One region of the Streptomyces sp. NPDC050448 genome, then DNA from elsewhere that is predicted to be linked to it. Evidence: riboswitches for the same ligand, from Rfam matches in the RefSeq annotation. Region 1 holds a riboswitch; each other region holds the start of a gene.
What was found. A riboswitch is a leader RNA that binds a small molecule or an ion and turns the genes downstream of it on or off. The one in region 1 is predicted to bind thiamine pyrophosphate.
Positions count from the first base shown of each region.

Region 1 (9,870 bases):
CTGCAGCAGAAACGTCGCAGCATGATCCTCGACTCACTCGCCCACTTCCGCGACGCGGTCGGGGCCCCCGTCTATTTCGCGGTGTTCCGCGACGGTGAGATCGAGCTCGTCGGCGTTTCGGACACCCCGGCCAGCCCTGCCGTCGAGGAGTGGGCCGATTTCCGTGCGACCGGCCATGCGCATGCCATCGGGCAGTGCCTGCTGGCCCAGCTCGACGAGGAGACGCGCAAGGACTACTACGACCGGCACCCGGTCGAGGCCGTCACCCAGTACACCGTCCGCGATCAGCGTGCCCTCGAGCGCCGGATCGGGTCCCTCAAACGCATGCAGCCGGTTACGGAACGTCAGGAGTACGCGCTGGGCACGGTGTGTGCCGCCATCCCCATCACCGCCGGCGATACTGTCGCAACCATGGCGATTTCCCTCCCTTTGCACCAAGAGGAACGATTGCTTTGTGTAGTCGATAGGCTACGGAGTGAAGTAGGCGCGCTGTTGAGCACCCTCTCGTTCTCTATCAGTATCTGAAAACTCACTCCTTGTGATCTGCAAGCGCGTCCACCACCCTTGTCAAGAGGGCCCTCGGGGATCATTCCTGGCCACTTCCACTACAGCGGGGTAGTCAATGCGCGAGTCGGTACAGGCAGAGGTCATGATGAGCTTCCTCGTTTCCGAGGAGCTCTCGTTCCGGATCCCGGTGGAACTCCGGTACGACACCCGTGACCCCTACGCAGTGCGCCTGACCTTCCACCTTCCCGGAGACGCGCCCGTGACCTGGGCATTCGGCCGGGAGCTCCTCCTCGACGGCATCAACAAGCCGTGCGGTGACGGCGATGTGCACATCGCCCCCACCGATCCCGAGGAGCTGTCCGATGTCCACATCCGGCTCCAGGTCGGCTGCGACCGGGCCCTGTTCCGCGCCGGAGCGGCGCCGCTCGTGGCGTTCCTCGACCGCACCGACCGGCTTGTTCCGCTCGGTCAGGAGCGCAACCTCGGTGGCTTCGAGGTCGACCTGGACGAAGCGCTGGACAGGATCCTGGCCGAGTCACGGCAGAACGAGCAGAACGAGCAGAACGCGGGCTGAGCGGCCCGGAGCGCCGAGCCGCCCCGGGCCCCCGAGCCTCCCGGGTCTCTCAGCGCTTGCGCCGCCGTCCCCGGCCTCCGCGGACCGGCTCCGAGGCCGCCGCTCCGGCCGGGGAGCCCGGCCGGTCGGCAGAAACCACCAGCGCGGCGAGCGCCGTCGTCACCGGGACCGAGGCCACCAGGCCGATCGACCCGACGAGAGTCCGTACGATCTCCTCCGCGACCAGCTCGCTGTTCGCCACTGAACCCATGCTGCTGTTCGCGATCGAGAACAGCAGCAGCAGGGGCAGCGCCGCGCCCGCGTAGGCCAGTACCAGGGTGTTCACCACCGACGCGATGTGGTCGCGGCCGATCCGGATGGCCGCACGGTACAAGGCGCGGGACCCCATCGACGGGTCGGCCTGGTGGAGTTCCCAGACGGCCGACGTCTGGGTGACCGTCACATCGTCGAGCACACCCAGCGACCCGATGATCACGCCTGCAAGCAGCAGGCCGCTCATGTCGATGTCCGGGTAGAGCCCGTGGATCAGACCGGTGTTGTCGTCGGTGTTGCCACTGAGGAACGCCCAGTCGACGAACACCGAGCCCAGCAGCCCGATCAGCAGCAGCGAGACGAGCGTGCCCAGAACGGCGACGGAGGTACGGGCGCTCAGTCCGTGGCACATGTAGAGCGCGATGAGCATGATGGCGCTGGCGCCGACGACCGCGACGACCAGCGGGTTCGAGCCCTGCAGGATCGCCGGGAGGATGAAGAGCGTCAGCACGCCGAAGCTGACGACCAGCGCGATCAGCGCGAACAGGCCGCGCATCCGGCCGACGACGACCACTGCCACCGCGAAGATGGCGGCCAGCACCGCCAAGGGCAGCTTGCGGTTCACGTCGACCACGGAGTACTGGAGATCCCGGGGCGCGTCCGGCGCATACGCGACGACCACCTCCTGGCCGTCTTTCAGCTGCCGTGGTGCGCCCGGCTGGACGATCTCGAAGAACGTGCGGCCCTTGTCGGATCCGGTGGCGACCTCGATGGTGGCCTTCTTGCACTCGCCGGTCTGCGCGACCTTGGCCTCGCGGCCCTCCGGGGTGGAGGTGTTGCCGGTGGGCGGCACCTGCGAGGCGTTCACGGACTTGCAGTCGACCTGCTCGAGCGCGACGACCCGGCCCTGCTGGGTCTGCCGGTCGAAGCCCACGCCGGAGCGCTCGTGTGCGGGGGCGCCGCCGGGCCAGAGCACCACCATGCCGGCGAAGACGGCGACGGCGAAGGGGATCAGTACGGCCGCGATGACCTTGCGTAGGTGCTTCGAGACGGGGGCCGCCGGCCCGTGGCCGTGGGAATGACCATGGGAGTGGCCCTGGGGCGGGATGTGGGAGGGGCCGTGGTCATGCCCGGGGCCCACGTGTGCGTGGTCGGTGTGACCCGTGGGCTCGGTGGGCGTGGTGGGGGGCTGCGGCGAGGACGTCACCGGCAGATCATCGCAAGAGTTGAGGGGGCCCACTGTTCAGCACGCCACAAATGACGCTAGCGTGGGGTCACCTTTGCACAACGCGGGAGCTCGGAGCACCGGGCTGAGAGGGCGCTGATCACCGTACGCGCAGCACACATGCGTACGGGAAGAGGCTGCGTCGACCGCCGAACCTGTTACCGGGTAATGCCGGCGTAGGGAGATCAGGTCTCATGACCATTCAGGACGCACGCACGCCTGCCGTCAGCCAGGACGCCGACGGCCAGACCGAGCGCCAGCCGGGCTGGCACAAGGGCTACGTGGCGGGCTCCCGCCCCGACATCCGGGTGCCGGTCCGCCAGGTCCACCTCACCAACGGCAAGGACGTGACGCTCTACGACACGTCCGGGCCGTACACCGACCCGCAGATCGAGACCGACGTGCGGCGCGGCCTGCCGCCGCTGCGGGAGAACTGGATCATCGGCCGAGGCGACACAGAGGAGTACGCGGGCCGCCCCGTGCGCCCCGAGGACGACGGCATCAAGCACACTTCGCCGCGCGGTGGCCTCAAGAACCTCGACGCGGTCTTCCCGGGCCGCCCCCGCCAGCCCCGCCGCGGCCGTGACGGCGCCGCCGTCACGCAGCTCGCGTACGCCCGCCGCGGCGAGATCACCCCGGAGATGGAGTACGTCGCGATCCGCGAGAACGTCTCCCCCGAGGTCGTGCGCGAGGAGATCGCCGCAGGTCGCGCGGTGCTTCCCGCGAACGTGAACCACCCGGAGATCGAGCCGATGATCATCGGCAAGCGGTTCCTGGTGAAGGTCAACGCCAACATCGGCAACTCCGCCGTCACCTCCTCCATCGAGGAGGAGGTCGACAAGATGACCTGGGCGACCAAGTGGGGCGCCGACACGGTCATGGACCTCTCGACCGGCCGCAACATCCACACCACCCGCGAGTGGGTGCTGCGCAACTCCCCCGTGCCGATCGGCACCGTGCCGCTGTACCAGGCGCTCGAGAAGGTCGACGGCCGCGCCGAGGACCTGACCTGGGAGATCTACAAGGACACGGTCATCGAGCAGGCCGAGCAGGGCGTCGACTACATGACGGTCCATGCCGGCGTGCTGCTGCCGTACGTGCCGCTGACCGCCCGCCGCAAGACCGGCATCGTCTCGCGCGGCGGCTCGATCATGGCCGCGTGGTGCCTGGCGCACCACAAGGAGAACTTCCTCTACACAAACTTCGAAGAGCTCTGCGAGATCCTCGCGACGTACGACGTCACGTACTCGCTGGGTGACGGCCTGCGCCCCGGCTCCATCGCGGACGCCAACGACGCGGCGCAGTTCGCGGAGCTGAAGACGCTGGGCGAGCTGAACACGATCGCCAAGCGGCACAACGTGCAGACCATGATCGAGGGCCCGGGCCACGTCCCGATGCACAAGATCAAGGAGAACATCGACCTCCAGCAGGAGATCTGCGAGGAGGCGCCGTTCTACACGCTCGGCCCGCTGACCACGGACGTCGCCCCGGCGTACGACCACATCACCTCGGGCATCGGCGCCGCGATGATCGCCTGGTGGGGCACCGCGATGCTCTGCTACGTCACGCCGAAGGAGCACCTGGGCCTGCCCAACCGTGACGACGTGAAGACCGGCGTCATCACGTACAAGATCGCTGCGCACGCGGCGGACCTGGCCAAGGGCCACCCGGGCGCCCAGGAGTGGGACGACGCCCTGTCGGACGCGCGGTTCGAGTTCCGCTGGGAGGACCAGTTCAACCTGGCCCTCGACCCGGACACGGCCCGCGAGTTCCACGACGAGACGCTCCCGGCCGAGCCCGCCAAGACCGCGCACTTCTGCTCCATGTGCGGTCCGAAGTTCTGCTCGATGAAGATCTCCCAGGACATCCGCCGTGAGCACGGCGGCGACCTGAAGGCCGATGAGATCGAGGCGGGGATGGCGGAGAAGTCCGCCGAGTTCGCGGCGAGCGGCAACCGGGTGTACCTCCCGCTGGCGGACTGACCCGACCGTCGCGGTGGCGCTGCTCTGGGGAGAAGGAGGGGGCACCCCAGAGCAGCGTCCCGGCACGGAGTGCTTGCGCTGGAGCGCACTCCAACTCCTACAGTGCTGGCCCATGACCATGAGATACCGCAGTCTGGGCGGGACCGGCATAGAGGTCAGCGCGCACTGCCTCGGCACGATGATGTTCGGAGCGGTGGGGAACCCGGATCACGAGGAGTGCGCGCGGATCGTCCACGCCGCGCTCGACCAGGGCATCAACTTCGTCGACACCGCGGACATGTACTCCGCCGGAGAGTCCGAGGAGATCGTCGGCAAGGCGCTCAAGGGACGGCGCGACGATGTCGTGCTCGCCACCAAGGTCCACTTCCGGATGGGGGAAGGGCGCAACCGCAGCGGGAACTCGCGGAGGTGGATCGTGCAGGCCGTCGAGGACAGTCTGCGGCGGCTGGACACCGACTGGATCGACCTCTACCAGGTGCACCGGCCCGACCACTCGACGGACGTCGAGGAGACCCTCTCGGTCCTCGGCGACCTGGTGCGCGCGGGCAAGATCCGGGCCTTCGGCTGCTCCACGTTCCCCGCGGAAGAGATCGTCGAGGCGCACCACGTCGCCGAGCGGCGGGCCCTCCCGCGGTTCCGGACGGAGCAGCCTCCGTATTCGATCCTCGCGCGTGGGGTGGAGGCCGCGGTGCTGCCGGTCGCCCGGAGGTACGGGATGGGCGTACTGACCTGGAGTCCGCTCGCCTCCGGCTTCCTGAGCGGCAAGTACCGGCTCGGAGGGCCCGTCGACCTGGGCTCGGGGAGGGCGGCTCTGACGCCCGCGCGCTTCGACCCGGCGATCCCCGGCAATGTCGCGAAGCTGAAGGCCGTGGAACAGCTCGTCGAGCTCGCCGACGGCATCGGCTGCACCCTGCCCGAGCTGGCCGTCGCCTTCCCGATGGCGCATCCCGCAGTCACCTCGGTGATCATCGGTCCGCGGACCATGGACCAGCTCAACTCGCTGCTCAAGGGGGCCGGACTGGCCCTCGACGACGCGGCGCTCGACCGGATCGACGAGATCGTGCCGCCGGGGACGAACCTGTACCACCCGGACGGCGTGTGGCGCCCGCCGGCTCTGGCCGACACCGCGCAGCGGCGCCGGGCGCCGGGGGACCGGGCCGCGGTCTAGGGGGTGTCCGGCGGATCACGGCCGGGCCCGGGCCGCCTGGCACCCCCTAGACCCCGTGGGACGCGATGTTTCACGTGAAACAGGGACGGACTGCCCACGGCGCGGAGAGCGGAAGCGAGCGGCCCTTATGGCGACTCGGTCTCCGGGCCGCCGAAGTCGGGGCTGGTGAAGTCCGGAGGCGTGTAGCCGGGCCGGGGTCCCTGTGACGAGGATCCCGGACTGGTGAAGTCGGGCCGGGTGTATCCGAGGTTGGGGATGCGCCCGGCCTTGGGTGTGCGGGGGGCCGGATACGCCGGCCCTGCGCTCGGATCGGCCAGTGCGTCCCGCAGGAACGGCAGGATGCCCCGCTCCAGCAGGGCGTGCCGCCAGGCCTCGCGGGCCTGCGCGAGCTCGTCGGATATCGCCCCGCCCTCGTCCTCGGCCACCACCTCGGTCGCGCGGTTGCGGACAGCCGTCACCAGCAGCCCGATCACCGCGAACAGCAGGGAGATCACGGTCAGCCCGCCGAACAGCCAACCCGCCGTCAGCATCGTGTCGGCGAAGGCCGGTTCGGGCTCGATCGCCTTCAGGGTGTAGCCCACCAGGAGGAAGATCAGCATGGCGGCGCCCGCCAGGACCGGCGCGAGCACCGCGACCACGGCGCTGACGCCCGCCCCGTCGTCGTCCTCCTCCTGCCCGGCACTCCTGTCCCCCGCCGCTCCGGGGGCGGACAGAGCGCCGTCGCGTCGTTCCCCGCGGAGTTTCACGTAGTGGTCGTACTCGGCCGCGGCCGCGGCCGTCAGCAGCGCGCTGGCCCCGATCGCCATCGTGCGCAGTTGTTCGGCGTTCAGCCGTTCGCCGAGAGCGGCGAGCTCGGGCCGTTCGTGTGCGGTGCGCAGCGCCTCGTCGAGGAGCCGATCGAACTCGGGTCGGTCTTCGGTCAGCAGGTGCGGAGCGCTGTTCATGTGCATCCCCCGATGCTCCGTGGGGGCCGGTTTGCCCGCGTAGACCCGGGCGCCGGCACAAACGGAGGAGAGCCTGCTACGGATAGGGCGATGGTAGAGCGCCCATGCCACGCGGTGACAGGGGCTTTCCTGAAATTACCCCGCTTCTGATAACCCTCAGTCGCTCAGCGGGAGTTGTACGACCAGCAGTTTGCCGGCCATCGTGACCCCGCCGTCCATGGCGATGGCGAGCCCTTCCGCGTACACGTGCGGGCCGGTCACTGCCTCCGGGCCGCGGGACTCGTCGCCGTCCTCGGTGCCCACCTCGCCCAGCAGGTACGGGATCGGGCTGTGCCCGTGCACGACCCGGCCGCCGCCGTAGGTGTCGAGGAGTTCGCGCACGGCCTGCGGGCCCGTCTCCTCGTCGCGGAAGGCGAACCGCTTGGTGAACTTGCGGAAGAGGTCCCAGGTGATGTCGGCGTCGTTGCGGTTGAGCAGCTCGTGGATGGTGTCGTTGACGTCCTCGATGGAGTCGCCGTAGTCGAGGTACGCGGTGGTGTCGGAGTGCAGCAGCAGGTGCCCGTCCTCCAGCACGGCTGCGTCCAGCCGTGACATCCACTGCAGGTGTACGTCCTCCAGGCGCTCCATGTCGGTGCGCTGGCCGCCGTTGAGGAGCCAGGCGGCCTGGAAGGTGGCGGTGCCGGCGCCCGAGACGACTGGAGTGTCGCCGAACCGCTTGGCGCCGATGAGCAGCAGTTCGTGGTTGCCCATGAGGGCCTTGCAGTAGCCGCCGGAGGCGGCGGCTTCGGCGGACAGCCGCATGACGAGGTCGATGACGCCGATCCCGTCCGGGCCGCGGTCGGTGAAGTCGCCGAGGAACCAGATGCGGGCGTTGCCGGCCGACCAGCGGCGGTCGGTGTCGATGAGGCCCTGGGCCTGGAGTTCGGCGACGAGCTCGTCCAGATAGCCGTGGACGTCGCCGACGACGTACAGCGGTCCCGGACCCGCGGCCGGGGACTCCTGGGGGACGTACTGGACCTGGACGGTGTCGCCCGGCCCACCGAGGCTGATGACCGGCAGATCGCGGTAGGTGGGGGTGTAGCCCTCGTCGGCCTCGTCCTCGTCGGCCGGTCCGCTCGTGGCGGGTGCCTGGCCCACGGGCGGCGGCGGGGGTACGGGAGCGCCCTCCCCGTAGTACGCGGGGTACTTGCCGTACACCGGGGCTTCGTCGGGAAGCGCGCCGGGCACGCCGTACGGGGCGGTCTCGGTGACCGGAACTCGGAAGTCCCGCAGCGTGTCCGTCCGCATCGCGGGTCCCTGACCGGCCCCCTGAGTCATCGACCCCTCCACCACCGTCGCGCTGCCGTACACCTGCGGACCCTCCTGACCTCCGGGGCGGAGGGGCCGTGATGTCGTGCGCCCATCATAGGAATGCGGCTCGCGCTCTGTGACGCACCAGGGGTGGTGAATCCTGGGCGGAACCAATAGTTCCTGCCGCTTACTACCGAAATGGGTGTTTCTGAAATCTTCGGCGGGGCCGTCGGCCCCGCCGGTTTCGCGGTGTGGCGGTCAGTCCTTGGCCGGTGACCGGGGCGGGCTGATGGTCGTACGGGGCTGCCTGCGCTGCGAGGAGGTGCGGACGATCAGCTCGGTCGGGACCACCTGTTCGACCGGACGCCCGGTGTCGACTCCCTCGATGGCGTCGATGAGCAGCTGCACGACGGCGGTGCCGATGCGGCGCGGCTTGAGGGACAGGGTGGTGATGGGCGGTTCGGTGTTGGCGTACACGGTGGACTCGCTGCAGCACACGAGCAGCAGGTCCTCGGGGACGCGCAGGCCGTAGCGCCGGGCAGCGGCGAGCAAGTCGGTCCCGTTGGGGTCGAACAGCCCGTAGACGGCGTCGGGCCGGTCGGGTCGGGCGAGCAGCCGGTCCGCGGCGACGGCGCCCGCGCACGGGTCGTGGGCGGGGTAGGACTCGTAGACGGGGTCCTGGCCGACCCGCTCGCACCAGTTGAGGTAGGCGGTGGTGGAGAGCCGGGTGTAGGTGTCGGTGGTGGTGCCGGTCAGCAGCCCGATGCGGCGGGCGCCGGCGGCGGCGAGGTGGTCGAGCAGGTTGAGTACGGCGGCCTCGTGGTCGTTGTCGACCCAGGCGGTGACGGGGAGGGAGCCGGCCGGACGGCCGTCGGAGACGACGGGGAGGCCTTGGCGGACCAGTTCGCTGACGACGGGATCGTGGTCGGAGGGGTCGATGACGACGGTGCCGTCGAGGGCCACGTTGGACCACACGTCGTGTCGGGAGGTGGCGGGGAGGATGACCAGGGCGTAGCCGCGGGCGAGCGCGGCGGAGGTGGCGGCCCTGGCCATCTCGGCGAAGTATGCGAATTCGGTGAAGGTGAAAGGTTCATCCCCGTACGTCGTCACGGTCAGGCCGATGAGGCCCGACTTGCCGGTACGGAGGGTGCGGGCCGCGGCGGAGGGGCGGTAGCCCAGCCGGTCGGCGACCTCGCGAACGTGGCGGCGGGTGGCGTCCGGCAGCCGTCCCTTGCCATTGAGCGCGTCGGAGACGGTTGTGATCGAGACGCCCGCCGCGGCGGCCACGTCCCTGATGCCGGCCCGGCCCTGTCGGCCGGCGGCCCGCCGGGTGGTCTCGGTCCGGCTCACCTGATGCTTCCCTGCTGCTGTCATGGCGAGCCGATAGTAGGGCTCGGTGGGGTGGGTGGTCCGGGTGCATATGCACGCGTTGACAGGCACGATTCTGCATGGTTCGCCACCACCAATGACCTTGGAAATAAAGGCATTTGCGAGTGGAGAGTAAGCGGGGCGTTTGTCGGCGGGTACGAGCATGCCAAAACGGTGTGGTCTCGGGCCGGTCTCAACTCACCTGTACGAGGGATGCGCGCCACGGCGTGGGCTACCGGCGTGTGCATATATGCGTGCGCTCCCCCGCAATCCCGGCGCTGCCATTTTCGGAAGAGCGGAATCCTCATAAGGTGAGCAGTATTGAGTCGGCGGCGACGTCGTACGGGACGGTCGAGGAGGACCTGCGGTGAGCGAGAAGAGCCCGAAGCTGCGCGCCGAGCTGGACGGCATTCCCACGTACAAGCCCGGGAAGCCCGCTGCTGCGGGCGGGCCCGTCGCGTACAAGCTGTCCTCGAACGAGAACCCGTACCCGCCGCTGTCCGGGGTGCTGGAGACTGCGGTCGCGGCGGCAGGACAGTTCAACCGCTACCCCGACATGG
Region 1 covers NZ_JBFAJR010000027.1:14,738-24,607, forward strand. Annotated here, with positions in the region: gene AB0I68_RS27135 (helix-turn-helix domain-containing protein) at 1-525, shown strand, start outside; gene AB0I68_RS27140 (SsgA family sporulation/cell division regulator) at 623-1,081, shown strand; gene AB0I68_RS27145 (YibE/F family protein) at 1,131-2,540, opposite strand; TPP riboswitch at 2,613-2,758, shown strand; gene thiC (phosphomethylpyrimidine synthase ThiC) at 2,753-4,540, shown strand; gene AB0I68_RS27155 (aldo/keto reductase) at 4,659-5,708, shown strand; gene AB0I68_RS27160 (hypothetical protein) at 5,834-6,658, opposite strand; gene AB0I68_RS27165 (metallophosphoesterase) at 6,809-7,984, opposite strand; gene AB0I68_RS27170 (LacI family DNA-binding transcriptional regulator) at 8,201-9,316, opposite strand; gene hisC (histidinol-phosphate transaminase) at 9,678-9,870, shown strand, end outside.

Region 2 (9,870 bases), on a different contig from region 1:
GCACGGGTGTAGTTCGCGAGCTTGGTCCAACCCTTGTTGTCCTGGATCCGGTAGTGGAGCCAGTACTGGTTGATCGCCGTGAGCTCGCCGGTCAACTGCTCGTTCAGAAACTCGAGGACCTCGGGGTCGCCCTGCATCGCAGAGGCTCCTTCCAGGCAATGTCAGCTACGTGACGGGGCTGGGGGTACCTCCCAGCCGTGGCTGGGGGAGTGCGCGCATCCTCGCACCGCCGCATGAGGCCGTCCAGTAAGTGCCTCCTTAGTGTGAGTTGCCGTGACTTGCCCGTATAGGTGCGTACCTGGTCGTGACCACCCCGCGACGTCTGTCACCATGGAGGCATGGGTCAGCCGGAAAGCCGGGAATCTCCGGGAGCAGAGCAGCTGGAGCTTCCCCCGGGGCAGCGGTTGCAGCGCGGCTGGCCGGTCACCCATTACGGCCCGGTCCCCAAATTCAAGCCGGACCGCTGGGAGTTCCGCGTCTTCGGGGCCACCGCCGACGGTGAGAAGCACTGCTGGAACCACGAGGACTTCACGGCCCTGCCGTTCGAATCGGTCGTGGCGGACCTGCACTGCGTGACGAAGTTCAGCATGACGGGCGCCGAATGGGGCGGGGTCCTCGCCCGCGACATCCTCGCCCTGGCGCCGCCGTCGCCGCAGGTCACGCATGTGATGGTGTGGGCCGAGTACGGTTTCAGCTCCAATCTGCGGCTGGCCGACTTCGCCTCCGACCGGACCGTCTTCGCCACCCACCAGGGCGGTGAACTGCTCACCGCCGAGCACGGTTTCCCGGTGCGGCTCGTGGTACCGCACCTGTACGCCTGGAAGGGCCCGAAGTGGGTCCGCGGCATCGAGTACATGACCGCCGACCGCCGCGGCTTCTGGGAGGAGCGCGGCTACCACAACATCGGCGACCCCTGGCGCGAGCAGCGCTACTCGTACCAGGAGGAGCCGGGGGACGGCCCCGAGCTGTAGCCGGTGGCCCGCCCGCCCTCGGCGGTGGTACCGGTGCACGACCGCGCGGCCCTTGCCGCGGCCCGGCAGCCACGTGCCGACCGGGGCCGCGCCAACGCCACCCGGATGGCCGTACCCAACGGCGTACCTCCGAGGGGTATGCCCCAAGGGATCAGTGGAGCTCGCGCAGTTCCTTCAGCAGCGCCACGTCCGCCGCGTGCCCTTCCTTGCCGCCCGGCGTCTCGATGATCAGCGGGACGCCCTCCGTCGCGGGGTGCGTGAACAGCTCGGCGAAGGCGTCCCTGCCGATGTGGCCCTGCCCGATGTTGGCGTGGCGGTCCTTGTGGGCGCCCACGCCCTCCTTCGAGTCGTTCGCGTGGATCAGCTTCAGCCGCCCCTCGCCCACCGTGTCCACCAGCAGGTCCAGTGTCTGCTTGGCGCCGCCGGGCTCCGCCAGATCGTGCCCGGCGGCGAAGATGTGGCAGGTGTCCAGGCAGATCCCGAGCTTCGGATGGTGGTCCAGCGCTTCGAAGTACGGGCCGAAGTCCCAGGTCCGCGAGCACAGCGAGGAGCCCTGGCCGGCCGTGGACTCCAGCAGCAGGAAGGGGTCGTCGTCGTGCGTCAGCTCGTCCAGCAGCGGCAGCATGTGCTCCCTGACCTGCGCGTACGCCGCCTCGCGCGGGCGCCCTCCGGTCGCCGAGCCGGTGTGCACGACCACCCCGAGCGCGCCGATCTCCCGGCCGCGGCGCAGCGAGTGCCGCAGCGACTCCACCGACTTCTCCACCGTCGCCTCGGTGTGCGAGCCGAAGTTGATCAGATACGGGGCATGCACGTACGCCGGGATCGCCCCGGCCGCGCACCCGGCCCGGAACAGCTCGTCCTGCGCCGGGTTCCCGACCGGGGTGGCCCAGCCGCGCGGATTGGCCACGAAGACCTGGACGGCCTCCGCACCCATCTCCCGCGCGTACGTCAGCCCCACCGAAGCGAGCCCGCCGGCGACGGGGACGTGCCCGCCCACGGGATTGCGCACAGCCTGGTCCATGTACCGCTACAGCCCCTTGGTCCGCAGGACGATCGTGCTGCCCTCGGGAGCGCTCTGGCCGCCCGGCACCGACTGGGCGTCCACCGTGTTGCTGAAGCCGAGGAACGGACGCTCCACCTTCACCTTGAAACCGGCCGCCTCCAGCGTCCTGCGGGCCGCGTCCGCCTCCTGGCCGGTCACGTTCGGCACCGGGATCTGCCGGGGGCCCTTGGACACGGTGAGCGTCACCGTGTCACCGGTCGCGGCCTGGGAGCCGGCGCCGACCGACTGGTTGGCGACCGTACCGGCCGGGAACGGCGAGTTGACCTGGTCGGCGGCCGTCTCGACCTTGAGGCCGGCGTCCTGGAGGGCCGCCCGCGCCTGGTCGAGGGGCCTTCCGGCCACGTTCGGCACCTGCACCGGCCGGCCCTTGCTGACCACGATCGCGACCGCGGTGTCGGCCGACCGCTTCTGCCCGCCCGTCGGGTCGGTGCCGATCACCGAGCCCTGGGCGATGTCCTGGCTGAACGCCTGCGTCACCAGGCCGGGAGCCAGACCGCTCTTGACCAGCTCGGCCTTCGCGTCCTCCAGGGGACTGCCCTTCACATCGGGGACGACGACGATCTCCGGGCCGCGCGAGACGGTGAGCACCACCGCGCCGTTGCCGCGGATGCGCTTGCCGCCCGAGGGGTCGGAGTTCATGACCGTCCCGCGGTCGAAGGCGTCGCTGAACTTCCGGTCGACCCGCTTCACGCCGAGGCCGGCCGCGGACAGGTCGGACTTCGCCTGCGCCTCGGTCTTCCCGAGCAGGTTGGGGACCTTTGTGAACTGGCCGGAGCTGATGTACCAGACCCCGGTGCCGAGACCGAGCGCGAGCAGCACCCCGGCGATCACGAGCAGCATGCCGCGACGCGCTCTGCGCGGGGCCGGCCGCGCAGCCGGGGCCGGCAGGGCCTCCGGGAGCTCCAGCCGGGACGTCCGGTCCACGGGAGGCTGCGCGGCGACGGGCCGTGGGATCACGCCGGTCCGGTCCTCGGTGGCGCTCCGCTCCTCGGCCCGCGCCTGCGGCGGCACGGCGTCCAGCTCGGCGTCGCTGAGCCGGGCCCGGGCGTCGAGGGCCAGCCCGAGCAGGGCGGCGGCGTCGAAGGGGCGCAGCTCGGGGTCGCGGGCGGCGGCGTAGGCGACGAGCTCGTCCAGGCCGACGGGCAGCCCCGGGACGGCGGCCGACGGGGGCGGCACGTCCTCGTGGAGGTGCAGGTAGAGCACCTGGGCGGGGGTGCCGCCGGAGTGCGGCTTGGAGCCGGTGAGCATCTCGTACAGGACGACACCGCAGGCGTAGACGTCCACGCGGGTGTCGCCGGTGCCGCTCGCGATCTGCTCGGGGGCGAGGTAGGAGACGGTGCCGAGGACGGAGCCGGTGGTGCTGGTGACCGAGTCGACGGACCGGACCAGCCCGAAGTCCGCCACCTTGACCCGGCCGTCGTCGCCGATCAGGACGTTCTCGGGCTTCATGTCGCGGTGCACGAATCCGGCCCGGTGGGCGGCGCCGAGGGCGGCCAGGACGGGCTCGAGGATGTCGAGGGCCGCACGGGGCTGGAGCGCGCCGCGCTCGCGGAGCACGTCGCGCAGCGTGCAGCCGGAGACGTACTCCATGGCGAGGTACGTGTACGGCCCGTCGGTGCCCTGGTCGAACACGGCGACGACGTTGGGGTGCGCGAGGCGGGCCACGGACTTGGCCTCGCGGATGAACCGGTCGACGAAGGCGCCGTCGGCGGCGAGCGCCGGATGCATCACCTTCAGCGCGAGCACGCGGTCGAGGCGGGTGTCGACGGCCCGGTAGACCGTGGCCATGCCGCCGGCCGCGATACGGGCGTCGACGCGGTAGCGGCCGTCGAGTGTCTGCCCGACGAGGGGGTCATCCAAGGTCGTATCCACCCGGCGATTCTACGAGCGTCTGTGCTGCCGCCGACCAGGGGCGGGTGGGGTTGCAGCGCACCTGTGACGTCCGGCCGCGGCCGGTTTCGCGGGGCGGGGCCGTCCCCGCCCCGCCCTTCTCCCGTTCACCGGGCTCCGCCCGGACTTGGTCCTCAGGCGCCGGACGGGCTGGAAAATCCGGCCCCGCCGGCGTTTGAGGACCGGGGGCTCGGGGGCGGCGCACCCGCATCGGTGCCACGGGAGGAGGCCCCGATGCGGGGGCGGAGCCTCAGAACGCCGGGCGTTCCGGGTCGAGGGCGGCGCGGCCCTCCGCGGGAGACGAGGCCTCCGCGAAGCGGCGCTGCGGGATGCGGCCCGCCCGGAACGCCAGCCGCCCCGCCGACACGGCGTCCCGCATGGCCGTCGCCATCAGGACCGGCGACTGGGCGCGGGTCACCGCCGAGGCCAGCATGACCGCGGCGCACCCCAGCTCCATCGCCAGCGCCGCGTCCGACGCGGTGCCCGCTCCGGCGTCCAGGATCACCGGCACGCCGGCCCGCTCCGCGATCAGCTCGAAGTTGTGCGGGTTGCGGATGCCCATGCCCGAGCCGATCGGAGACCCCAGCGGCATGATCGCCGCGCAGCCCACGTCCTCCAGCTTGCGGGCCAGCACCGGGTCGTCGTTCGTGTAGGGCAGCACGGTGAATCCCTCGTCCACCAGGGTTTCCGCCGCATCCAGCAGCTCCACCCCGTCCGGCAGCAGGGTCCGCTCGTCGGCCACGACCTCGAGCTTGATCCAGTCCGTGCCCAGCGCCTCCCGCGCGAGGCGCGCCGTCAGCACCGCCTCGCCCGCCGTGAAACAGCCCGCCGTGTTCGGCAGGACCGCGATCCCGAGCCGGGTCAGCACCGACAGGACCGAGCCCTGGACCGTCGGGTCCAGCCGGCGCATCGCCACCGTCGTGAGCTCCGTACCGGACGCGATGAGCGCCCGTTCCAGGACGTCCAGGCTCGGTGCCCCGCCCGTCCCCATGATCAGGCGGGACGAGAAGGTCCGGCCGCCCAGCGCGAAAGCGTCGTCCGTCATCGCGCTCAGCCTCCCTGCACGGCGGTGAGGATCTCGACCCGGTCGCCCTCGCCCACCGGCGTGAGCGGCCACTGTCCGCGCGGGACCACGGTCTCGTTCAGTGCGGCCGCGACGCCGGACGGGGCCGCGGTCAGGGCGGCGACCACCGCGTCGAGGGTGGTGCCGGCCGCGACCTCGCGCGGCTCGCCGTTCACGGAGATGGTCATGCGTACGACTCCTGACGTGCCGGGGTGAAACGACGCGGGGTGAAGGGGCGGGCGATCTCCGGTACGACGCCGGTGGTCAGCAGCTCCGCCATCACCTCGCCGGTGAGCGGGGTCAGCAGCACCCCGTTGCGGTAGTGCCCGGTGGCCAGGTGCAGGCCGGGGAGGTCGGTCGGGCCGAGCAGCGGGGCGTTGTCCGGGGAGCCGGGCCGCAGCCCCGCCCGTGTCTCGGTCAGCGGCAGTTCGGTGATGCCGGGCACCAACTCGTGGGCGTCGCGCAGGAGTTCGTACACCCCGCCCGCGGTGACGGTGGTGTCCCAGCCGAGTTCCTCGCTGGTGGCGCCGACGACGAGCTCGCCGTTCTCGCGCGGCACCAGGTAGACGTGGCTGCCGCGGACCACGGCCCGTACCGTCCGGGACAGGAACGGCGCGTACGCCGCCGGCACCGCGAGCCGCAGCACCTGCCCCTTCACCGGCCGTACGGGAGGCAGCACGTCCGCCGGTACGCCTGCCAGCCGGCCGCTGAGCGAGCCCGCGGCCAGGACCACCTGGTCGGCGCGCAGCTCCGTACCGTCGTCGAGCAGTGCGCCGGCGGCCCGGTCGGCAGTGGTGAGCAGCCGCTCCGCGCTCGCCCGGTGGATCTCCACGCCGGCGCCCTCGCAGGCCGCCAGCAGCGCGGCCGCCAGCCGGCGCGGATCGACCTGGTGGTCGCCGTCCACGCGCAGGCCGCCGCGTACGCCCGGGGCCAGCATCGGCTCCAGGCGGCGGCACTCGCGGCCGGTGAGCCACTCGGACTCCAGGCCGCTGCGGCGCTGCAGGGCGTGCAGCTCGCGCAGGTGGAGCCGGTCGTCGGCGTCGAGGGCCACGGCGAGCGTGCCGCAGGCGCGGTAGCCGATGTCCATCCCGCCGCTGGCGTCGGCCAGCTCGGCGGCGAACTCCGGGTAGCGGGCGGCGGAGGCGAGATTGAGGCCGAGCAGGGTCTCCTCGCCGTAGTGCAGCTCGGTGACGGCGGCGAGCATGCCGGCCGCGACCTGTGCGGCGCCGCCGCCGGGCGCCGGATCGGCGAGCACCGTCCGCAGCCCGCGCCGGGCCGCCCGCCAGGCGGTGACCAGGCCGATGATCCCGCCCCCGATGACGAGGACGTCGGATCCCTTGTCGGATCCCTTCCGAGATGAGTGCATGGGCGTCCAGCCCCTCCCTTCGCCGGCATGACCCGGATCAGGTTCGTACGGTCGGAGGCCGCCCAGCCTCCCTCTCAGCCCGGTACGTCCGGACTCCCGCGATAGGTACGACGGCCAGACTAACCCCGGAGCCGGGGCCGGGTAAGGCTGCCTCCCCGGGGCCGCTATTCCTGACGGATCATCAGATCGCTAGGGTGGGCGGTGTGAGCGAGCAGACGGAACACACTCAGAGCGGCGTCGTCATCGTCGGCGCCGGAATGGCCGGGGTGCAGACCGCGGTGGCCCTTCGGGAGCAGGGGTGGAGCGGCCCCGTGACCCTCCTGGGCGCCGAGCCCCACCAGCCCTACGACCGGCCCCCGCTGTCCAAGGCGGTGCTGCTCGGCAAGGCCGAGGACTCCGCCTTCGACGTGGACTTCGAGGGGCTGGGCATCGAGCTCCGGCTCGGGGTGGAGGTCACCGGGCTGCGGGCCGCAGAGCGCGAGCTGGACACCGAGGCGGGGCCGGTCCCGTACGAGGTGCTCGTGCTGGCGACCGGAGCCGAACCGCTGACCCTGCCCGGGGCCGAGGGCGTCCCCGGCGTGCACCTGCTGCGGACCCTGGACGACGCGGCCCGGCTGCGCCCGGTGCTGGCCGCGGCGCCGGCGATCGTGGTCGTCGGGGCGGGCTGGATCGGCGCCGAGTTCGCCACCGCGGCGCGCGAGGCGGGCTGCGCGGTGACCGTGGTCGAGGCGGCGGACCGGGTGCTGGCCGGGGCGCAGCCGGCGGAGGTCGCGGCTCCCATGGCCCGCTGGTACGAGGAGGCCGGGGCCGCCCTGCTGACCGGCGCCAAGGTGGCCTCGGTGGAGTCCGGGCGGGTCCTGCTCGCGGACGGGCGGGAGCTGCCGGCGGGCGCGGTGGTCGTGGGCATCGGGGCCCGGCCGGCGACCCGGTGGCTGGCGGACTCGGGGGTCGGGCTCGGCCCGGACGGATCGGTCACGGCGGACGCGTACCTGCGGACCTCCCTGCCCGGGGTGTACGCGGTCGGCGACTGCGCGTCGTTCCCGTCGGGGCGCTACGGGGCGCGGCTGCTGGTGCACCACTGGGACAACGCCCTGCAGGGGCCGCGGGTGGTCGCGGCGAACATCCTGGCGGGGGCACCGGCCCAGGTCTACGACCCGGTGCCGTACTTCTGGTCGGAGCAGTTCGGGCGCTTCGTGCAGTACGCGGGGCACCATGCGGGTGCGGACGAGCTGAGGTGGCGCGGGGACCCCGCCGAGGAGGCGTGGTCGGTGTGCTGGCTCCGGGCCGGGGCGCTGGCCGCGGTCCTGGCGGTGGGCCGGCCACGGGATCTGGCGCAGGGACGGAAGCTGATCGAGACGGGCGCCCCCGTGGATCCGGCCAAGGTCTCCGACCCCGCCACACCCCTGAAATCGGCGCTGCTCTAGCCGCCGTGCGAAGGGCGTGGCGGAGCCGCCGGGACCCGGACGGGCCGGCTCGGGTACCGGCAGTCGGTCCGAGGTGGCAGGCTTGTGCTCGTGACCGAGATTGACGCAAAGATCGATGCCCTTGTCCCCGCCTGGCTGTACCTCCCCGACATCGCGGAGATGCTCGACATCGAAGTGACCCGGGTCCGCCAGCTGGTCAAGGAAGGTCAGCTGATCGCCGTACGCCGCGGTGAGAACCGTGCGCTTGCGGTGCCCGCACCCTTCATCGACGGCGACAAGGTCGTCAAGGGCCTCGCCGGCCTGCTGACCGTGCTCCGCGACGACGGCTTCTCCGACGAGGAGATGCTGGAGTGGCTCTTCACCGCCGACCCGACCCTGCCCGGCACCCCCGTCCAGGCGCTGAGCGAGAATCGCGGCACGGAGGTGAAGCGCCGCGCTCAGGCGCTCGCCCTCTGACCCGAGCCGCCCGATCCATCCGCGGTGCACGGGCCCTGGACGGCCCGTGCACCGCTCCCACCCCGGGGGTACCCATGTCCGCGAACGCCCAGCTGTCCGATGCCCGGCTCTACCTGTGCACGGACGCCCGCAAGCGGCAGGGGGACCTCCCCGAGTTCCTCGACGCGGTCCTGGCCGGCGGTGTGGACATCGTCCAGCTCCGGGACAAGGGCATGGAGGCGGGCGAGGAGCTCGAGCACCTCCAGGTGTTCGCCGACGCCGCCCGCCGGCACGGCAGGCTCCTCGCGGTGAACGACCGCGCCGACGTGGCCCACGCCATCGGCTCCGACGTCCTGCACCTGGGGCAGGGCGACATCCCGGTGCCCGCCGCCCGCGCGATCCTGGGCGAGGGGGTGCTGATCGGCCGGTCCTGCCACGCCGAGTCCGAGGTCGACGCCGCCGTCGCCGAGCCGGGCGTGGACTACTTCTGCACCGGCCCGTGCTGGCCCACCCCCACCAAGCCCGGCCGGTACGCCCCCGGCCTCGGGCTGGTCCGGTACGCGGCCTCGCTGGCCCCGGCCCGCCCCTGGTTCGCCATCGGCGGCATCGAAGCCGGCAACCTCGACGAGGTCCTCGACGCCGGAGCCACCCGCATCGTGGTCGTCCGCGCCCTCACCGAGGCCTCCGACCCGGGTGCGGCCGCCGCCGACCTGGCCAAGCGGGTCCGGGAGCGGGTCTCCGCATAGGTGTCCAAAAACGTGTCCAAAAGGCGGACACGTCTTCGGCGACCGCGAGGGCGCGTCTAACCTGCCCGTATGGCCCTTGGTACCGCTTCCACCCGTACGGACCGTGCACGCACGGTCCGTGACCTGCTGGCGTCCGGGAGCCCGTCGTACTCCTTCGAGTTCTGGGCCCCCAAGACGGCGAAGGGCGAGCGCAACCTCTGGAACGCGCTGCGCCGGATCGAGGCGGTGGGCCCGAGCTTCGTCTCCGTGACCTACGGGGCCGGCGGCTCCACGCGCGGCGGCACCGTCAAGGCCACCCAGCAGATCGCCGCCGACACCACCCTGACCCCCGTCGCGCACCTCACCGCGGTCGACCACTCCATCGCCGAGCTGCGCAATGTGATCGGCCAGTTCGCCGACGCCGGCATCCGCAACATGCTCGCCGTGCGCGGCGATCCGCCGGGCGACCCCATGGGTCCGTGGGTGGCGCACCCCGAGGGCGTGCACTACGCCGCCGACCTGGTCCGGCTGCTCAAGGAGTCCGGCGACTTCTGCGTGGGCGTCGCGGCCTTCCCCGAAATGCACCCGCGCTCGGCGGACTGGGACACGGACATCCGGCACTTCGTGGACAAGTGCCGTGCCGGCGCCGACTACGCGATCACCCAGATGTTCTTCGACCCGGAGAATTATCTCCGGCTGCGCGACAGCGCCCAGAAGGCGGGCTGCGAGACCCCGATCATCCCCGAGGTCATGCCTGTTGTGGGCATCAAGCAGCTCGACCGGTTGCCGCAACTCAGCAACGCAGTCTTCCCCGCAGCCGCGAAAGAGCGCATGCTCGCCGTCAAGGACGATCCGGCCGCTGTACGCTCCATTGGGATCGAGTTCGCCACGGAGTTCTGCGCGCGGCTGCTGTCCGAGGGTGTCCCGGGGCTG
Region 2 covers NZ_JBFAJR010000001.1:332,248-342,117, reverse strand. Annotated here, with positions in the region: gene bfr (bacterioferritin) at 1-137, opposite strand, end outside; gene AB0I68_RS01600 (sulfite oxidase-like oxidoreductase) at 339-971, shown strand; gene AB0I68_RS01595 (deoxyribonuclease IV) at 1,123-1,992, opposite strand; gene pknB (Stk1 family PASTA domain-containing Ser/Thr kinase) at 1,999-3,906, opposite strand; gene AB0I68_RS01585 (thiazole synthase) at 4,175-4,969, opposite strand; gene thiS (sulfur carrier protein ThiS) at 4,975-5,175, opposite strand; gene thiO (glycine oxidase ThiO) at 5,172-6,353, opposite strand; TPP riboswitch at 6,351-6,463, opposite strand; gene AB0I68_RS01570 (FAD-dependent oxidoreductase) at 6,557-7,777, shown strand; gene AB0I68_RS01565 (Rv2175c family DNA-binding protein) at 7,868-8,233, shown strand; gene thiE (thiamine phosphate synthase) at 8,308-8,958, shown strand; gene metF (methylenetetrahydrofolate reductase [NAD(P)H]) at 9,028-9,870, shown strand, end outside.
Region 2: it holds a riboswitch for thiamine pyrophosphate, as region 1 does, so the genes downstream of both, thiO (glycine oxidase ThiO) here and thiC (phosphomethylpyrimidine synthase ThiC) in region 1, are expected to answer to the same signal.

Region 3 (9,870 bases), on a different contig from region 1:
GCCTGCCCTTCGACGGAGCCGGGGCCGGACTGCTACACGCCGACCGGCCGCTGCCCCTGACGGCCGCCCTCACCCTGCTGGCCCTGGTCCCGCTGGCCGCCTCCGCCGCCACGGCCCTCGCCCTGCGCCCGCACCCGCCGCTGGCCCCGCAGACCGGCCTGCCCTGGGGCATCGCGCTCACCGCCTGCGGACTGGCGGTCGAGGCGTACGCGGGCCTCGGCGGCACCGGGTTGCCGGCCGGCTGGGCACTCACCGCCGTCGGGCTCTCCCTCGCCGGCCCGGGGCTGGCCTACGCCTGCGGCACCCTGGTGCAGGCGGTCCGGCCGGGTGCCATGCGGCTGCTGGCCGGACGGATCCTCCAGGAGGAGGCGCCCCGGCTGGGCCGCCCGCTCGGGCTGCTGTGCGCGGTCGGCGCGGGCGCCCTCACCGCCGCGGCCCTGCGCGAGCGGGGCGGCCTCCCCCTCCCGCTGGGCCCGCTGACCGGGCCGGCCTGCGCCCTGGTGGTGCTGTGCGCGGCCGCGACCCTGCTCACCTGTGCCGCGGAGATCCGCCAGGGCCGGTCCGCCACCCGCGAGACCCTGCGCGACCTCGGCACTCCGGGCACCGTCCTGCGCGCGGCCGTGACCTTGCGGGCCACCGCGCTGGTGGCCGTGTGCGTACCGGTCGTGTGGGGTGTGGCACAGCTGACCTCTCTGGCATTGACCCGCTGACCCGGGCAGCCCTTAGTGTGGGCCGAATGGTCAACGCAGACATCGAGATCGAGACGCTCGCCGAATTCGACCAGGTCGTGGCCCGCGGCTCGCTCAACGGCTACCGGATCCAGTCGGTCAACCTGCTGGAGCGCACGTTCGCCCTGCTGTCCGCCGACACCTCCGCGGCCGTCTTCCTGGGCTGCGCGATGGAGCCCGACGCCTCGGCCAAGGTGCGCGCGGACGGCGCGCTGGTCTTCCCGCCGGTGCCGGACCTGCCCTACAACCCGTACCGCGGCCTGCTGTACACCGCGGACGAGCTGTTCGCGGGGCTGGCCGCCGGCTACGAGGCCACCCCGGACGCCGAGTCGTACGCCTGGTTCCAGGAGACCAAGGCGGACGGCGACGTCCTCGCCTCGATGCTGCGGTCCATCCACGACGACGCGATCTCCGACGCCCTCGACGAGCACCTCGCCGGCGCCCGGGTGGTCGGCGTCATGGGCGGCCACGCGATGGCCCGCGGTGGCCTGGACTACCGGGGCGCGGCGGAGCTCGGCCGGGAGCTGACCCGGTCCGGGCTGACGGTGGCCACCGGCGGCGGCCCCGGCGCGATGGAGGCGGCCAACCTGGGCGCCTACCTGGCGCCCGCCCCGGACGAGGCCCTTGCGGAGGCCCTGGAGATCCTGGCCAAGGCCCCGTCCTTCACGCCCTCGGTGTCCGACTGGGCGCAGGCGGCGTTCGCCGTACGGGACCGCTGGCCCGGCGGCGGCGACTCGGTGGGGATCCCCACCTGGTTCTACGGGCACGAGCCGCCGAACGCCTTCGCCGGCCACGTCGCCAAGTACTTCGCGAACGCCACCCGGGAGGACGGACTGCTCGCCCGGTCCAACGCGGGCGTCGTCTTCCTGCCGGGCGCCGCGGGCACCCTGCAGGAGATCTTCGACAACGCCACGCCGAACTACTACGGGTCGCGGGGCGAGCCGACCCCGATGGTGCTGGTCGGGCGTAGGCACTGGACCGAGCACCTGCCGGCGTGGCCGCTGCTCCAGGCGCTGGCGCGCGGGCGTGCGATGGAGTCCCGGATCGCGCTGGTCGACTCGGTGGACGAGGTGCCCGCCGTGCTCGCCTCGATGCCGTGCCCGCCGCGATGAAGTGAGGGCCGCGATGAAGTGAGGGCCGGCCCGAGGCAACTTCCCGGCCCGATCCCACGTCTGCCATAGGTAATCAAAGTGCAAAACCCTGCCAGACGTGAACGGAGCCCTCGGTGCTCATAGGCCTGCTGACCGCGATCGCGGCGTCCATCTGCTACGGGACGGGGTCCGTCCTGCAAGCCGTGGGCTCACGACGGGCGGCCCGGACGTCCCCGGCCGCCGCCGGGGTGACCGCGCACGGCGGCCCGAACCTCTCGTCCACCGCCAAGGCGGCGATGACGTGGGAGTTCATCGTCGGCACCGTCCTGGACTTCGTGGGCTTCGGGCTGGGCGCGCTCGCCGCCCGGCTGCTGCCCCTCTTCCTCTCCCAGACCGTGATCAGCGCCAACCTGGTGATCACGGCCGTGCTCAGCGTGAAGATGCTGGGCATCCGGCTGCCCCGGAAGGAATGGACCTCGATCGGCGTCGTCTGCGCGGCGCTGGTGCTGCTGGCGACGGCGGCGGGCCACGAGGGCGGCCACCACGCCCCGATGTCCACGCACTGGTGGCTGTTCGCCGTGACCCTGTTGATCATCGCGGGCGGCACGGTGGCCGTCCGCCTCCTGGGTGCCCGGGCCGCGATCCTGGCGGGCCTGCTGTCGGGCCTGGCCTTCGGCGCGCTGGGCGTGGGCGTGCGGATCCTCGACGGCATCGACCCGTTCGACCTGGGCACGCTCCTCGCCGACCCGGCCCTCTATGCCATCCTGCTGGCCGGGATCGGCGGCATGTACCTGCACACGGTCGCCCTCCAGATCGGCTCGGTGAACGGCGCGACGGCCGCGCTGGTGGTCGGCGAGACCGTCCTGCCGGGTGCGATCGGCGTCCTGTGGCTGGGCGACGCCTCCCGGCCGGGCCTGGCGTGGCTGGCGGTCCTCGGCTTCGTCCTTGCCGTGACCGGCGCCGTGGCCGTCGCCTGGTACGGCAACCACGACGGTGCCGAGGCCTCTTCGGAATATCAGACTCCGGTCCCCGTCGCCTGACCCGCCCCGCGCTGCGGTCACCCCGCCGGGAGGACGACCACCTCGGACGGGGTGAACGACACCGCGATCCGCTCGCCCACGGTCGGGGCGCCGGCCAGACCGCATTCGGCCTCCAGCTCCGGGCCCGCCTCCGGGCGCAGCCGCAGCGCCACGTGGGTGCCGCGGAAGGTGCGGGCGAGCACCTCGCAGCGCAGGCCCGCGGCGGCGAGCACCACGCCTGCCGGCCGGATCAGTATCCGCCGCTCGCCCTCCGGAGACCCGGCCGGCACCAGGACCTTGCCCCATGCCGTCGCGGCGGCCCCGCCCGACACCGTCGCCGGGATCACGTTCTCGAAGCCGAGGAACCGCGCCACGAACTCCGAGGCCGGCCGCTGCCAGACCTCCAGCGGGGTCCCGGCCTGCGCGATCCGCCCGTCCCGCATCACCACCACCCGGTCGGCCAGGGCGAACGCCTCGCCCTGGTCGTGGGTGACGGCCAGCACCGTGGTGCCGAGCCGGGAGAACAGCCCCCGCAGCTCCACCACCAGCCGCTCGCGCAGTCCGCGGTCCAGCTGTCCCAGCGGTTCGTCCAGCATGAGCAGCCGCGGCGAGGGGGCCAGTGCCCGGGCCAGGGCGACCCGCTGCTGCTCACCGCCCGACAGGGAGGACACCGGCCGGCCCTGGGCCCCGGGGAGCCCGACCAGCTCGAGCAGTTCCGCGACCCGGGCTTCGTACGAGCGGCCCGACGAGCGGCCCGGCGAACGCCCGGCACCCCGCATGCGCAGGCCGAAGCCGACGTTCCCGCCCACGTCCCGGTGCGGGAACAGCTGGTGGTCCTGGAACATCAGGCCGACCCCGCGCCGGTGCACGGGCACCCGTGCCTGGTCCGCACCGCCCAGCAGGACCCGCCCGCCGGAGACCGGCTGGAGTCCGGCGACGACCCGCAGCAGCGTGGACTTGCCGCTCCCGCTCGGCCCGAGCACGCATACGGTCTCGTGCTCGGCGACCTGCAGGTCCACCGCGTCGACGACGGCACGCTCGCCGAAGCGGACCGACACCCCGGCCAGTTCGAGCAACGTCATCAGAACTCTCCTGAGGTCTTGTCGGGGCGCAGTCGCTCCAGCACCAGCAGGGACACCGCGCACACCAGCATCAGAATCGTGCTCAGGGCCATCGCCTGCCCGTAGTTGAGCTCACCGGCCCGCCCCAGCAGCCGCGCCACGGCCACCGGCAGCGTCGGACGGTCGGGCCGCGCGATGAACACCGTCGCGCCGAACTCCCCCAGCGAGACGGCGAAGGCGAACCCGGCCGCGATCAGCAGCGCCCGCCGCACCAGCGGCAGGTCCACCTCCCGCCAGGCGCGCAGCGGGGACGCCCCGAGCACGGCGGCGGCCTCGCGGAGCCGTCCGTCCACGGCGCGCAGCACCGGCAGCATGGTCCGTACGACGAACGGCACGCCCACCAGCGCCTGGGCCAGCGGCACCAGGATCCACGAGGTCCGCAGATCCAGCGGCGGCTCGTCCAGGGTGATCAGGAAGCCGAATCCGACGGTCACCGCCGACACCCCCAGCGGAAGCATCAGCAGCGCATCGAAGCCGCGCACGAACCGCCCCGCGCGCCGGGTCAGTGCCGCGGCCGCGAGCCCCCCGATCACGAGGGCGATGGCGGTGGCGGCGAGCGCGTACTGGAGGGAGTTCCAGATCGCCTCCAGCGGTGGCACCAGAAACGTTCCGCCGCCGGCACCCGCGTCCTGGAGCGCCCGGTAGAAGCCGAACCCGTACCCGCCGGGCGCGTCGAGGGAGCGCTCCACCAGCACCGCCAGCGGGGCCACGATCAGCAGCGCCACCGTCAGCAGCACCCCGCCCAGCAGGGCGAGCTGCCCCGGCCCGCTCGGCCGGTGCGCGGTCCGCGCGGGGTCCACGAGCCGCAGGGCGGTCTCCCGCCTGCGCACGGTCCAGGCGTGGACGGCGAGGATCAGGCCGACCGCCACGAACTGGACCATCGTGAGGACGGCGGCCGTCGCCAGGTCCAGCAGCTGCGCGGTCTGCCGGTAGACCTCCACCTCGAGGGTGGCGTACGAGGGCCCGCCCAGGATCTGCACGACGCCGAAGGAGGTGAAGGTGAACAGGAACACCATCAGCGAGGCCGCGGCCACCGCCGGCCCGAGCGCGGGCAGCGTCACCCGCCACCAGGCGGCGAACCGCCCGGCGCCCAGCACGCGGGCGGCTTCCTCCTGGCGCGGGTCCAACTGCGCCCACAGCCCGCCGACCGTCCGTACGACGACGGCGTAGTTGAAGAAGACGTGCGCGAGCAGGATCGCCCACACGGTGGTGTCCAGCCGCACGCCCCACAGCTCGTCCAGCAGTCCGCCCCGCCCGACCAGCGCCAGGAAGGCGGTGCCGACCACCACGGTCGGCAGCACGAACGGGACGGTGACCACCGCCCGCAGCAGCTGCTTGCCGGGGAACTCGAAGCGCGCGAAGACGTACGCGCCGGGGAGTGCGATCAGCAGCGTGAGCGCCGTGGACGCGCACGCCTGCCAGGTCGTGAACCAGAGCACCTCGGCGATGTCGGGCCGGGTGAGCACTTCGCCGATCCGGCCGAACTGCCAGCCGGCCTCGGTCTTGATCCCGCGGCCGACGATCGCGGCGACGGGATAGGCGAAGAACAGCCCGAAGAAGGCGAGCGGTACGGCCATCAGGGCGAGCCTGACGGCCGTACCGCGTACGCCCTCCTTCACGGGAGTGCTCTCGCGTCCTACTTCACGACGAGCGAGGACCATGCCTTGACCCACTGCTCACGGTTCTTGGCGATGGTCTCCGGAGCCACGTTCTCCGGCTTCTCGATGACCACGCCGTGCTTCGTGAACAGCTCCGGCAGCTTCGCGTCCTTGACCACCGGGTTCACGAACATCTGGAGCGGCATGTCCTCCTGGAACTTCTTGCTCACCAGGAAGTCGAGGAGCGCCTTGCCGCCCTCCTCGTTCTTCGCTCCCTTGAGCAGGCCCGCGAACTCGACCTGGCGGAAGCAGGTGCCGGTGGAGACGCCCGTGGGCGCCTCGGCCGGCTGCGGCTCGCCGTACATGACCTCGGCCGGCGGGCTGGAGGCGTAGGAGACGACCAGCGGGCGGTCGCCCTTGGCCTTCTTGCCGCCCGCGGAGCCCGAGAAGCGCTCGTTGTAGGCCTGTTCCCAGCCGTCGACGACCTCGACGCCGTTGGCCTTGAGCTTGCTCCAGTAGTCCTTCCAGCCGTCCTCGCCGTACTTGCCGACGGAGGCGAGCAGGAAGCCGAGGCCCGGCGAGGAGGTCGCCGCGTTCTCGGTGACCAGCAGGTTCTTGTACTCCGGCTTGATCAGGTCGTCCAGCGTCTGCGGCGGGGCGAGCTTCTTGTCGGCGAAGTACGCCTTGTCGTAGTTGACGCAGATGTCGCCGGAGTCGACCGGGGTGACCCGGTGCTCCTTGTCGAGCACGTACTCCGGCTTCACCTCGGCCAGGCCCTTGGCCTCGTACGGCGTGAAGATCCCGTTGTCGAGGGCGCGCGAGAGGAGCGTGTTGTCCACACCGAAGAAGACGTCGCCGCGGGGGGAGCCCTTGGTGAGGATCTCCTGGTTGAGGGCGGCGCCCGCGTCCCCGGACTTCAGGACCTTGACGGTGTAGCCGCTCTGCTGCTCGAACTCCTTGAGGACCGTGTCGGTCACGTTGAAGGAGTCGTGGGACACGAGCGTGACCGTCTTGGACTTCGGCGCCTCGCTCGCGCCGGACTTGTCCTTGGCATCGCCGCCGCCGCATGCACTGAGCGTGGCGACGCCGACCGCGGCCGCGAGTGCTGCGCCCGCGAACTTCTTGGTGGTGCTCACTGGTGATTCCTCCTGGGATGACCAGGAGAAGACGCGGCCCTGCCCGGCGCTCAGTGCGAGCGGTCGCCGGGCAGGGCGCAACAGCTTGAGTGATGACCGAACTTCCTACCCCGAATGACCGGGGCGAGGTTCAGAGGGTCTGCGGATGACGGTTACCGCACTCTCAGCGCTGTGGCGCTCCCCTGTCGGAATATGCGATTGGTTCGGCCACAGGGTACCCCGCGGCCGAACCGAGGCGGAGAAAACCGCAGGCTAGCGCTCCGAGGCAGCCAGCTGGCCGCACGCGCCGTCGATCTCCTGACCGCGGGTGTCACGGACGGTCACCGGCACGCCGTGGCGGGCGATGGCCTCGACGAAGGCCTTCTCGTCCTCGGGGCGCGAGGCGGTCCACTTCGAGCCCGGCGTCGGGTTCAGCGGGATCAGGTTGACGTGGACACGCTTGCCCTTGAGCAGCCGGCCGAGGAGGTCGCCGCGCCAGGCCTGGTCGTTGATGTCGCGGATCAGCGCGTACTCGATGGAGATCCGGCGGCCGGACTTCTCGGCGTACTCCCAGGCCGCGTCGAGGACCTCGCGGACATTCCAGCGGGTGTTCACGGGGACGAGGGTGTCGCGCAGCTCGTCGTCCGGGGCGTGCAGCGAGACCGCGAGGCGGCACTTGAAGCCCTCGTCGGCGAACCGCAGCATCGCCGGAACCAGGCCGACGGTGGAGACGGTGATGCCGCGCTGCGACAGGCCCAGGCCGTCGGGCTCGGGGTCGGTGAGGCGGCGGATCGCGCCGACGACCCGCTTGTAGTTGGCCAGCGGCTCGCCCATGCCCATGAAGACGATGTTGGACAGCCGGGCCGGCCCGCCGGGGACCTCGCCGTCGCGCAGCGCGCGCATGCCGTCGACGATCTGGTGGACGATCTCGGCGGTGGACAGGTTGCGGTCCAGGCCCGCCTGGCCGGTGGCGCAGAACGGGCAGTTCATGCCGCACCCGGCCTGCGAGGAGATGCACATGGTGACCCGGTCGGGGTAGCGCATCAGCACGGACTCGACGAGCGTGCCGTCGTGCAGCTTCCACAGGGTCTTGCGGGTGGTGTCGTCGTCGCACGAGATGTGCCGGATGACGTTCATCAGCTCGGGCAGAAGCTCCTGCTGGAGCTTCTCGCGGGAGCCCGCCGGAATGTCGGTCCACTCGGCCGGGTCGTGCGCGTACCGGGCGAAGTAGTGCTGCGAGAGCTGCTTGGCCCGGAAGGGCTTCTCACCGATCGCGGCGACCGCCTCGCGCCGCTCCTCGGGCGTGAGGTCGGCGAGATGCCGGGGCGGCTTCTTGGCTCCGCGAGGGGCGACGAAGGTGAGCTCTCCCGGGACAGGGCGGGCCATGGCTGGTACTCCTCGTAAGACGAAAGGCGCGCCGCAGAAGCAGCGCGCCTTTCAAGAGTAACCGCCCGGACCCACCCAAAGCCTTCGGATGTACGACGTCCCGGCTCAGCGGGATCCCCTGGTGAACCACCCGCCGGGCGGAACCCGCGGAGGCCGGTGTCAGCCCGTGCCGACGAACGCCGCCAGCAGCAGCCACACCACCGGGGCGGTCGGCAGCAGGGAGTCGAGCCGGTCCATGATGCCGCCGTGGCCAGGCAGCAGCGTGCCCATGTCCTTGATGCCCAGGTCCCGCTTGATCATCGACTCGCCGAGGTCGCCCAGCGTGGCGCTGACCGCGACGGCGAGACCGAGCAGCAGGCCCTGCCACCAGGCGCCCCCGTCGATCAGGAACTCCATGCACAGCGCGCCGGCCGCCATCGCGAAGGCCACCGCGCCGAACAGCCCCTCGCGGGTCTTGCCGGGGCTGATGCGCGGCGCCAGCTTGGTCTTGCCGAAGCGCCAGCCCACCGCGTAGGCCCCGGTGTCGCTGACCACGGTCAGGACCAGGAAGGTGACCACCCGCTGCGGGCCGTCGTCGGCGGTGAGCAGCATCGCGACGAAGGTGGCCAGGAAGGGCACGTAGAACGCCGCGAAGATGCCTGCGGTGACGTCCTTGAGGTAGTCCTCGGGCGGTTCGGTCATCCGCCAGACCAGGACCGCCAGCGAGGTCAGGGCCATGGCAACCCAGGCGCCCTCGGCCCCCCGGACGTAACCGGCGATGACCATGGCGGCGCCGCCGACCGCGAGCGGGACGAGCGGCGCCTTGATGCCCTTCTTCTCCTGGAGCCGGGAGGTGAGCTCCCACAGGCCCACGACGACCGCGACGACGATGACGCCGACGAAGACCGCCTTCACGATGAACAGCGAAGCGAAGATCACCGCACCGAGGCCGACACCGACCCCTATGGCGGCACGCAGGTCTCGCCCCGCCCGCTTCTTCGGCGGCGGGGGCGAGGCGTCCTGCGGTGCCTGCGAGGGCGGAGGCGGGGGGCTGGGCATGGGCTCCTGCGGCGGCATCTCGGCGCGGATCGGGTGGCCGCCGTCGGCGGCGGCCCCCCGATCGCGTGCTTCCCGGTCGTCGAAGTCACGGCCGGCGGCATCGGGCACGATGGGCATGGGCCGAGTGTGCGGGCCCACCAGCGCATCGTATGCGGGACCCGCCGGAACCGGCTCCGTGGCCCAGGGAGAGTCGTTCATCAGACTTCGAGGAGCTCGGCTTCCTTGTGCTTGAGCAGCTCGTCCACCTGCGCGACGTACTTCGCGGTGGTGTCGTCGAGCTCCTTCTCCGCGCGGCGCACCTCGTCCTCGCCGGACTCCTTGTCCTTGACGAGCTTGTCGAGGGCGTCCTTCGCCTTGCGGCGGATCGAGCGGATCGAGACCTTGGAGTCCTCGGCCTTGGTGCGCGCGACCTTGATGTACTCCTTGCGGCGGTCCTGCGTCAGCTCGGGGAAGGTCACCCGGATGATACTGCCGTCGTTGCTGGGGTTGACGCCCAGGTCGGAGTCCCGGATGGCCTGCTCGATGTTGCGCAGGGCGCTCTTGTCGAACGGGGTCACGATCGCCATGCGCGGCTCGGGCACCGAGAAGGACGCGAGCTGGTTGATGGGGGTGATGGCGCCGTAGTAGTCCGCCACGATCTTGTTGAACATCGCCGGGTGCGCACGACCGGTGCGGATCGCCGCAAAGTCTTCCTTGGCGACGACGACGGCCTTCTCCATCTTCTCCTCGGCCTCGAGGAGGATTTCTTCGATCACCACGTGCTCCTGCATGTCA
Region 3 covers NZ_JBFAJR010000016.1:78,262-88,131, reverse strand. Annotated here, with positions in the region: gene AB0I68_RS20420 (hypothetical protein) at 1-710, shown strand, start outside; gene AB0I68_RS20415 (LOG family protein) at 737-1,840, shown strand; gene AB0I68_RS20410 (hypothetical protein) at 1,954-2,859, shown strand; gene AB0I68_RS20405 (ABC transporter ATP-binding protein) at 2,877-3,920, opposite strand; gene AB0I68_RS20400 (iron ABC transporter permease) at 3,920-5,536, opposite strand; gene AB0I68_RS20395 (thiamine ABC transporter substrate-binding protein) at 5,596-6,693, opposite strand; TPP riboswitch at 6,778-6,887, opposite strand; gene rlmN (23S rRNA (adenine(2503)-C(2))-methyltransferase RlmN) at 6,946-8,058, opposite strand; gene AB0I68_RS20385 (phosphatidate cytidylyltransferase) at 8,218-9,294, opposite strand; gene frr (ribosome recycling factor) at 9,294-9,851, opposite strand.
Region 3: it holds a riboswitch for thiamine pyrophosphate, as region 1 does, so the genes downstream of both, AB0I68_RS20395 (thiamine ABC transporter substrate-binding protein) here and thiC (phosphomethylpyrimidine synthase ThiC) in region 1, are expected to answer to the same signal.